Regions from separate parts of the Streptomyces sp. NPDC036984 genome, predicted to be linked through region 3. Evidence: riboswitches for the same ligand, from Rfam matches in the RefSeq annotation. Region 3 holds a riboswitch; each other region holds the start of a gene.

Region 1 (3,267 bases), on a different contig from region 3:
CAAGGGACTCGGCCTGCTCGCCGACGCCCTGCGCGCGCCGGCCTTCGCCGAGAGCGAGGTCGAGCGGCTGGTCCGCAACCGCCTGGACGAGATCCCGCACGAGCTGGCCAACCCCTCCCGCCGGGCCGCCAAGGAGCTGTCCAAGGAGCTGTTCCCGGCGACCTCGCGCATGTCCCGCCCGCGCCAGGGCACCGAGGAGACGGTCGAGAAGATCGACGCTGCGGCCGTACGCGCGTTCTACGACCGTCATGTGCGGCCCGCCACGGCCACCGTGGTCGTCGTCGGCGACCTGACCGGCGCCGACCTGGACGCGCTGCTCGGCGACACCCTGGGTGCCTGGACCGGCACCCCGGGCGAGCCCCGGCCCGTGCCGCCGGTGACCGCCGACGACACCGGGCGCGTGGTCATCGTGGACCGGCCCGGCGCCGTGCAGACGCAGCTGCTCATCGGCCGGATCGGCCCCGACCGGCACGACCGCGTGTGGCCCGCCCAGGTGCTCGGCACGTACTGCCTCGGCGGCACCCTCACCTCCCGCCTGGACCGCGTCCTGCGCGAGGAGAAGGGCTACACGTACGGCGTGCGCTCCTTCGGGCAGGTCCTGCGCTCCGCGCCGGACGGCACGGGCGCCGCGATGCTCGCCATCAGCGGCTCCGTGGACACGCCGAACACGGGCCCGGCGCTGGACGATCTGTGGAAGGTGCTGCGCACCGTCGCGACGGAGGGCCTGACCGACGCCGAGCGGGACGTCGCCGTGCAGAACCTCGTCGGCGTGGCACCGCTCAAGTACGAGACCGCGGCGGCCGTCGCGAGCACTCTGGCCGACCAGGTCGAGCAGCACCTGCCCGACGACTTCCAGGCGACGCTGTACCAGCAGTTGGCCGGCACGGGCACGGTGGAGGCCACCGCGGCCGTCGTGAACGCCTTCCCGGTGGACCGCCTGGTGACCGTCCTGGTCGGCGACGCCTCCCAGATCAAGGCGCCGGTCGAGGCGCTCGGCATCGGTGAAGTGACCGTGGTGGCGGCCGAGTAACGGCACGCGCGCGTGGGGCCCTGACGACCGGTCTACGGATCGTCAGGGCCCCTGCTGTTCCACTCGGTCCCACAGGTGCCCGATTTGGGGCGGAGGTTGCCTGTCTGACCTGTGGCATGCGCAACAAACAGCCGGTTTCGTTTGAGGATTGAAAGCGGGCCGCCGTAGCGTCGTCCGGGCTGTTCGTCAGGCAGTGCGCCGCAACCGCGGCACCGGACAGCGATCGCCGAGTCCCCGTACGGCGCGAGCCAGGGGAGCCGGGGACCCACGTAGTCCCTGGGGTGAATCGGGCGCCCGCCAGGGGGCCCGTAGGAGACCTTCCTGCTCCGAACCCGTCAGCTAACCCGGTAGGCGAGAGGGAAGGAAAGGACCAGCCACTTCATGGCGTTCATGTGCGCCACCGGGAAGCACCGCAAGCCCGGCCGGGTCAAGCGGACCACCGCCCAGGCGGCCGGCGTCGCGGCCCTGACCACCACCGGTGTCATCGGCACCCTCGCCGCCTCCCCGGCGCTCGCCGCCGAGAGCCCCGCGGAGCAGACCGGCCTCACCCCGGTCGTCACCGTGGGCGACGACGTCGCCGAGCAGATCGACGCGCAGGCCGCCGCCCAGCAGCAGGCCGCCGACCAGAAGGCGGCCGAGGAAGCCGCGGCGAAGCTGGCCGCGAAGAGGGTCGCGGCGGAGCGCGAGGCCAGGGCCCGCGCCGCCCGCGAGGCCGAGCGCAAGCGGCTGAACACCTTCGTCACCCCCATCGCGCACTCCTACGTCTCCACGGCCTACCGGGCGAGCAGCTCCCTGTGGTCCTCCGGCTCGCACACCGGTATCGACTTCCACGCGGCCAGCGGCACGTCCGTCCACGCTGTGGGCTCCGGCACGGTCGTCTCCACGGGCTGGGGCGGCGCGTACGGCAACGAGATCGTGATCCGGATGGCCGACGGCATGTACACCCAGTACGGGCACCTGTCGTCCATCGGCGTCACCGTGGGCCAGAAGGTCGTCCCGGGCCAGCAGATCGGCCTCTCCGGCGCCACCGGCAACGTCACGGGCCCGCACCTGCACTTCGAGGCGCGCACGACCCCCGAGTACGGCTCCGACATCGACCCCGTCGCCTACCTCCGCAAGCACGGCGTGAACGTCTGACGCACACCGCACGGCCATCCGAAGCCCCGGCTCACCGAGCCGGGGCTTTCGCCGTTTTTCATGGTGTCCGCCGGATGTGCTGTCCAAAAAAATATCCATGGATTACGGCCCGCCGTCGGAAATTCCGGCTCTCTGGAATAGAGTCACGGAACACACGTCGTCGACGACGTTTCACGGGGATTAAGGCGGAGGTCGGGCATGCGTATTCCGGCGCACTCGGTGTGTACGGCGATCCGGGACGACATCGTCGCGGGTGTCTACGAGCGCGGCAGCCGCCTGACCGAGGAAGTCCTGGCCCGCCGTTACGGCGTCTCGCGCGTCCCCGTGCGCGAGGCGCTGCGCACGCTGGAGGCGGAGGGCTTCGTGGTGACGCGCCGGCACGCGGGCGCGTGCGTGGCCGAGCCGACCGAGCAGGAGGCCGCCGACCTGCTGGAGATGCGGATGCTGCTGGAGCCGCTGGGTGCTGCGCGGGCCGCCCAGCGGCGCACCGAGGCCCATCTCAAGGTCCTGCGCGGTCTGGTGCGGCTGGGTCAGGAGCGGGCCCGGAGGGGCCACAGCGAGGACCTGCGCTCGCTGGGCGGCTGGTTCCACGAGACGCTCGCACAGGCCTCCGGCAGCCCGTCGCTGACCTCGATGCTCACCCAGCTGCGGCACAAGATCGCCTGGATGTACGCGGTCGAGGCGCCGAAGAGCCCCGTGGACTCCTGGACGGAGCACGGGGCGATCGTGGACGCGGTGGCGCGCGGGGACGGCGAGCGCGCGCGGGCACTCACGGCGCTGCACGCTGAGCGCGTGACGAGCGTGCACCGGCTTCGCTTTTCCGGTGCCGCGGAGCGTGTGAGGACTTCGCAACATCCCGTAAACACATCGGGCCCGCGGCATTAACACAGGCGCCGTATACAAAGAAGAGTAATTCGGGGGACGGGTGTTTTCGGCTGCCCGAATTCAGGGGCGCCGGAATTATGTCGGCGCGGCAGGCCTACGCCCGATGCAAAACGGCGGGGAATCCGCCGGTCCGCGACGCGCGTACGCCGCGGACCGACGGACATAGAGGGGGCGCGCACCGCGCCGCATACGGCGAAGCCGCGCCGCCCGGTCGG
Region 2 (3,267 bases), 170 kb from region 3:
CCACCGGGCGGGCGCCTGGCCGCACCGGATGGGCGCCGGGCTCACCGGCCGTTGCGGGGAGCGGCTGCCGTCCGGGACCGCGGGCGCCGCCATCACGGCGTCTGTGCCCACCACTTGGGGGCGAGCAGCACGTAAGTGCGTGGAACGACAGGTGAGTCGGCGGGGCTCGGTGTCCGTATTCTCTGATCATGGCACCCACCCCCGCATATGCACTGATCGCCACCGACCTGGACGGGACGCTGCTGCGCGGCGACGACACCGTCTCCGACCGGTCGCTCGCCGCGCTCGCGCGGGTGGCGCGGGCCGGTGCCCGGCACCTGGTGGTGACGGGCCGCCCGGCCCCGCGGGTACGGCCCCTGCTCGAGGACCTCGGCTGCACGGGGCTCGCGGTGTGCGGGCAGGGCGCCCAGGTCTACGACGCCGGAGCCGACCGCCTGCTGTGGTCGGTCCGGCTGGACCGGGAGCTGGCCGAGACCGCGCTCGGCAAGATCGAGGCGGAGGTGGGGCAGGTCTACGCGGCGGTCGACCAGGACGGCGTGGACGGGCTCACGCTCATCGAGCCCGGCTACCGGATGCCCCATCCGACGCTGCCCGCGGTGCGCGTCGGCCGGCGGGACGACCTGTGGTGCGAGCCGATCAGCAAGGTGCTGCTGCGGCACGCCGACCTGTCCGACGACGCGTTGGCGGCCGTGGCGCGCTCGGCGGTGGGCTCGCTGGCCACGGTCACCATGTCGGGTCCGGGCACCGTGGAGCTCCAGCCGAGCGGGGTGACCAAGGCGACCGGGCTGGCGCTGGCCGCCGAGCGGCTGGGGATCGCCGCCGAGCGGGCCCTCGCCTTCGGTGACATGCCCAACGACATCCCCATGTTCGACTGGGCCGGCCGCGGTGTCGCCATGGCCAACGCCCACCCCGAACTCAAGGCGGTGGCCGACGAGATCTCCTTGTCGAACGAGGACGACGGCATCGCCGTCGTCCTCGAAAGACTGTTTCCGACCGACTGACCGGCACATCAGTAGCCGCCGGTCGGCCGGCGTGCTCCGCGCCGGCCCGCCGGCTGTCAGTACGCGCCGAACACGTTGTCGATCGACCCGTACCGCGCGGCCGCGTAGTTGCACGCGGCGGTGATGTTCGCGACCGGGTCGTAGACGTTGAACGACGTTCCGGCGACGTGGTACGCGTTGAACGTCGGGTCGATGACCTGGAGCAGGCCCTTGGACGGGATGCCCTTGGCGGCGTTGGAGTCCCACAGGTTGATGGCGTTCGGGTTGCCCGAGGACTCGCGGATGATGTTGCGGTAGATGCCGTTGTAGGTGCCCGGGATGCCCTTCTCGGCCATGATCGCGAGCGACTCGCGGATCCAGCCGTCCAGGTTGTTCGGGTACCCGGCGAGGGTGGTGGCGGCCGTCGTGGTGCCGGTGGCCGCGGAGGCGCCGGTCGCGCCGACGAGCGGCAGGGCGAGGGTGGCGACGGAGACGCCGGCCACGGCGAGGGTGCGGACGAGGCGGCTGTTGCGGGTACGGCGGGGCTGAGCGGCAGCAGACATGGGGAAGTTCCTCTCCGGCGCCTGCGAGGTGAGCTGTCGGGTTCGGGCGGGGAGGTGCCCGGCCGCGCCCTGGAGGAGGCACGGCTTTACCCCTAGCCGTTCCGGTCGGCGTGTGCCGTCCGGCCCGGCGGCTTACCTGGGTCCCCCGCTCCTGCCGTACGAATGAGTTCGTCGATGGGTTACGCGGGCGGCGGCAGGATTCGGCGTCCGCCCGACGGCCCGGAACGTATGCGAGAGCACATGTCGGGAACAAGTACCCGATGGGCGCAACGTTCCATTTGGCCTTGATCGACTCTGTATGGGGTGCTTGATCCTTTGCGACTGCCAACCCTCAACTCGCCGACGGTGCAAGGGGAAGGAGGGGTTCCGGCAGGTGAGGGGGTCCTGTGGGTGCGTGACCCAATTCACGAAATAGCAAAGTACTTCAAATCAGACATGGGGGATTAGGGGGATTCGATCCTGAAGTCGGAGTGGTGCGGAACCTCGGACGCGGTGCGCGTCGTTGTCGTAGGGGTCGGTGGAGGGTGAGGGGGTGACGGAGAGGGTTGAAAGCGGGGCACGGACATACTGCCCGAATTAGTGTTAAGTCGATAAATGTCCGTTCTTACCATCCGATCGAAAGCATGCCGGTCATGATCTGATACCGCCCGGGCTGGACCGGTGGGCGCTATCGGTGATCGAAAGAGGACCGGATACGCTGACTTGAGTGATGGCAGCGACCTATCGACAAACCGTGTAATCGCCAGCAGACACCAGCAGACAGGAGACCCCTCGTGACCGTCGTCGGGCCGTTCGGGCTGAGCGTGCGGGACCAGGCTCTGGAAGCCGATGTCCAGGCCGGATTGACGGCTGTCGAGGAAGGCTTGCTCGAGGCCACCAAGAGCGAGGTCCCGTTCATCACGGAGGCCGCGCAGCACCTCGTACGGGCCGGCGGGAAGCGGTTCCGTCCGCTGCTCGTGATGCTGGCGGCCCAGTTCGGTGACCCCTACGCGCCGGGTGTCGTGCCGTCGGCCGTGGTCGTGGAGCTGACCCACCTGGCCACGCTGTACCACGACGACGTCATGGACGAGGCCGCCGTGCGGCGCGGCGTGGACAGCGCCAACGCCCGCTGGGGCAACTCGGTCGCGGTCCTCACCGGCGACTTCCTCTTCGCCCGCGCCTCCCAGATCCTCGCCGACCTCGGCCCCGAGGCGGTCCGGGTGCAGGCCCTCGCGTTCGAGCGGCTGGTCACCGGCCAGATCCTGGAGACCGCGGGTCCCTCGGACGGGCGTGACCCGGTCGAGCACTACCTGGACGTGCTCGGCGGCAAGACGGGCTCCCTGGTGGCGGTGTCGTGCCGGTTCGGCGCGATGATGTCCGGCGCCGACGAGACGGTCGTCGACGTACTCACCCAGTACGGCGAACGCCTCGGGGTCGCCTTCCAGCTCGCCGACGACGTCCTGGACATCGCCTCCGACTCCCACGAGTCCGGCAAGACCCCGGGCACCGACCTGCGCGAGGGCATCGCGACCCTGCCGGTGCTCCGGCTGCGCGAGCGGGCCGCCCGGCTGGGGCTGGCCGAGGACATCGCGCTGTGCGAGCTGCTGGACTCCGACCTCAGCGACGACGCCCGGCACGCCGAGGCGCTGACCGCGCTGCGCGCCCACCCCGCGCTGGAGCAGGCCCGCCGGGACACCGTCCGGTACGTGGAGGAGGCGCGGTCCGCGCTGGCCCCGCTGCCCGAG
Region 3 (3,267 bases):
GGTATCGCCGCGCTGCTCGGTGGTTTCCTCACCCAGATGAAGGCGATGGGCCAGGGCGCCGCCCGGTTCGTGCCCGGCATGCTGCACGGCGCGCTCACCATGCTGGTCACCGGCGTGGCCCTCGTCGGCCTCAACCAGGCCGACGACCACCACGTCAACACCCTCAAGATCGGCGTGAAGCTGGCCCTGCTGATCGTGATCCTCGGCCTGGTCTACGTGAAGCGCGACGAGGAGCGGATCGACAAGGGCCTCTTCGGGCTGGTCGGCCTGCTGACCACGGCCAACATCTTCATCGCCGTCCTGTGGACCTGATCTCCGGTACCCCGGGTCAGCCCGGCCGCACCACACTGTGGACGGCCGGCTCGCCGGCGCCGGAGACCGGCTCCTCGCGGACGTAGGCGCCCGGCCTGGGGGCGTGGATCATCATGCCGTCGCCCGTGCAGAGCCCGACATGGCTGACGTCGTCGTGGAAGAAGACCAGATCGCCGGGGCGGGCCTCGGCCGGCCGGACAGGAGTGCCGGCGGCGGCCTGCTCGCGCGCGGTGCGCGGGAGGGTGACGCCGGCGGACTTCCAGGCCGCCTGGGTCAGGCCCGAGCAGTCGTAGGAGCCGGGACCGGCGGCGCCCCACACGCACGGCTTGCCGAGCTGGGCGCGGGCGAAGGCGACGGCCTTCCTGGCCTTGGTCGCGTGCCCGCCGGACGGCGCGGCGGCGCCCTGGGCGGTCCGCTGCGACAGCAGCACGCGCGCGTGGGCGAGCTTTTTCTGCACGGCCGCCTTGGCCGCCTTCGGACCGCTCGCGGCGGCCTCCGCCCGGCTGCCCGCGGGGCCCGCGACGGCGCTGTCCCGGGCGGGCACGACGGAAACCTCCTGGGCGGCGGTGTCCCGGGCGGCCACGACGGAGGAGTCCGGGGCGGGAACGCCCGCGGTGTCCCACCCGGGCCCGGCGGCGGCCGCGTCCCACGCGTGCGGGGTGACGGCCGTGTTCCGAACGGACGGGACGGCGGCCGTGTCCCGGGCGGGGCCGGCGGTGCGCGGGGCCGGGCCCGCGCCGCGCTGGAGCGGGATCGTGCCGCGGCCGGGGGTGGTGCCGCGCTGCGCGGGAAGGGTGCGGGGCTGGGACGCGCGCCGGGCGACCTCGTCCCGGAGCCGCTGCAGGCTGTCCGCGTGCCGCCGCGGGGCCTCGGCCCGCTCCGCCGACTCGGTCTGCCCGGTCTGCCCGGCCCGCTCGTTCCGAACGGCCCGCTCGGTCCGAAGAGCCCGCTCCTTACTCGTGCCGGACGTCCCGGCCGCCGACTCCGCCCGGCGGTAGAGATCGTCGATCTTCCGCTCGACCTCCTCCAGGCTCGGCTTGCCGTGACCGGCCGCGGGGGTGGCCTCGGCGCTCTGGGAGAGCACGGCCACGGAGGTGAGGGCGGCGGTGGCGAGGGCTGGGGTGCGGATGCCCGCTCCCGGGGTCCCGCCGGGGCGCGGCTTGCGGTGCGACGCCAAGAGAGGCGACTCCTTCCGTGCTGCCGCCTACCGGGTTAGCTGTCGGGTTCGGGCGGTTGCTTGGAAGGGTTGCCCTACGGCGTCGTCCCGGGCGGGAGTCGGCCGATTCACCCCAGGATCGGTGGGTCCCCGGCTCCGGGCACCGTGCGGGGGCGCGCCGGACTCGGCGGAGGCCGCGCGGCCCGGCGACGTTCGCCGGAGGGGGGTCGTGCGGCCTGACGGCAACCTAGCCAACTCGTGTGTCTTCTGTGAAGGTTGGTGCGAGGTATGTCCGATACATTTCCGTGACCTGAGAGTGGTTTCACGCCCGCGTGACCAGGCGCTTCCGTTCCGTAAACGGTGGGCGGGCCTGCCGAGGCGAAGATCGGCCCTTCTGGAAACCGGTCATGTTCCGGGGACGGCGACCGGTTGTCGGTGGGGCGCCCTAGACTCGGAGAGCGATGAGCAGCCTCTTTGACGACAGCTTCCTGGCGGACCTCCAGACCCCTCGCGGGCACCAGGAGGAACCCCCACCGCCGCCCGAGGACGATCACGCTCCGGAGTCGATTCCGGACGATCTGTTCGGCGGGAAGTTCGACGTGCCGCCGGACCGGGACGCGTACTACCGCGACGGCGCTCCGCGCCCGGTGATCGACTCGGCGGCGCTCCTGGAGGGGCTGAACGACAACCAGCGCGCCGCGGTCGTGCACGCCGGCTCCCCGCTGCTCATCGTCGCCGGCGCCGGCTCCGGCAAGACCCGCGTGCTCACCCACCGCATCGCCCACCTGCTCGCCGAGCGGAACGTGCACCCGGGCCAGATCCTCGCGATCACCTTCACCAACAAGGCCGCGGGCGAGATGAAGGAGCGGGTCGAGCAGCTCGTCGGCCCGCGCGCCCACGCGATGTGGGTGATGACCTTCCACAGCGCGTGCGTGCGGATCCTGCGCCGTGAGTCGAAGAAGCTGGGCTTCACGTCGTCGTTCTCGATCTACGACGCGGCCGACAGCAAGCGCCTGATGGCCCTGGTCTGCCGCGACCTGGACCTCGACCCGAAGCGCTTCCCGCCCAAGTCCTTCAGCGCCAAGATCAGCAACCTGAAGAACGAGCTGATCGACGAGGAGGACTTCGCCGCCCAGGCCACCGACGGCTTCGAGAAGACCCTCGCCCAGGCCTACGCGCTGTACCAGTCGCGGCTGCGCGAGGCGAACGCGCTGGACTTCGACGACCTGATCATGACGACGGTCAACCTGCTGCGCGCCTTCCCCGACGTCGCCGAGCACTACCGCCGCCGTTTCCGGCACGTCCTGGTCGACGAGTACCAGGACACCAACCACGCCCAGTACGCCCTCGTCCGCGAGCTGGTCGGCACGGGCGAGCGTGCCGCCGAGGACGTCGACACCCCGCCCGGCGAGTACGACCTCCCGCCCGCCGAACTCTGCGTCGTGGGTGACGCGGACCAGTCGATCTATGCCTTCCGGGGTGCGACGATCCGCAACATCCTCCAGTTCGAGGAGGACTACCCGGACGCGACGACGATCCTGCTGGAGCAGAACTACCGCTCCACGCAGACCATCCTGTCCGCCGCCAACGCGGTCATCGAGCGCAACGAGTCCCGCCGCCCGAAGAACCTGTGGACCAACGCCGGGCAGGGCGCCGGGATCGTCGGGTACGTCGCGGACACCGAGCACGACGAGGCCCAGTTCGTCGCCGACGAGATAGACCGCCTGGTCGACGCCGGCAAGGCACGCGCGGGAGACGTCGCCGTCTTCTACCGCACCAACGCCCAGTCCCGTGTCTTC

What was found. Region 3 has a riboswitch for cyclic di-AMP ahead of ACZ7DL_RS02340 (C40 family peptidase). Riboswitches for the same ligand answer to the same signal wherever they lie in the genome.
Region 1: another riboswitch for cyclic di-AMP. It lies ahead of ACZ7DL_RS07615 (M23 family metallopeptidase); the one in region 3 lies ahead of ACZ7DL_RS02340 (C40 family peptidase).
Region 2: another riboswitch for cyclic di-AMP. It lies ahead of ACZ7DL_RS03200 (transglycosylase SLT domain-containing protein); the one in region 3 lies ahead of ACZ7DL_RS02340 (C40 family peptidase).

What each region holds. Positions count from the first base shown of each region.
Region 1 is NZ_JBVJRL010000003.1:191,161-194,427, forward strand. It holds gene ACZ7DL_RS07610 (M16 family metallopeptidase) at 1-1,030, shown strand, start outside; cyclic di-AMP (ydaO/yuaA leader) riboswitch at 1,245-1,399, shown strand; gene ACZ7DL_RS07615 (M23 family metallopeptidase) at 1,412-2,167, shown strand; gene ACZ7DL_RS07620 (GntR family transcriptional regulator) at 2,366-3,052, shown strand.
Region 2 is NZ_JBVJRL010000001.1:688,745-692,011, reverse strand. It holds gene ACZ7DL_RS03205 (HAD family hydrolase) at 189-1,001, shown strand; gene ACZ7DL_RS03200 (transglycosylase SLT domain-containing protein) at 1,058-1,543, opposite strand; cyclic di-AMP (ydaO/yuaA leader) riboswitch at 1,547-1,727, opposite strand; gene ACZ7DL_RS03195 (polyprenyl synthetase family protein) at 2,317-3,267, shown strand, end outside.
Region 3 is NZ_JBVJRL010000001.1:514,765-518,031, reverse strand. It holds gene ACZ7DL_RS02345 (hypothetical protein) at 1-312, shown strand, start outside; gene ACZ7DL_RS02340 (C40 family peptidase) at 329-1,489, opposite strand; cyclic di-AMP (ydaO/yuaA leader) riboswitch at 1,519-1,623, opposite strand; gene pcrA (DNA helicase PcrA) at 1,930-3,267, shown strand, end outside.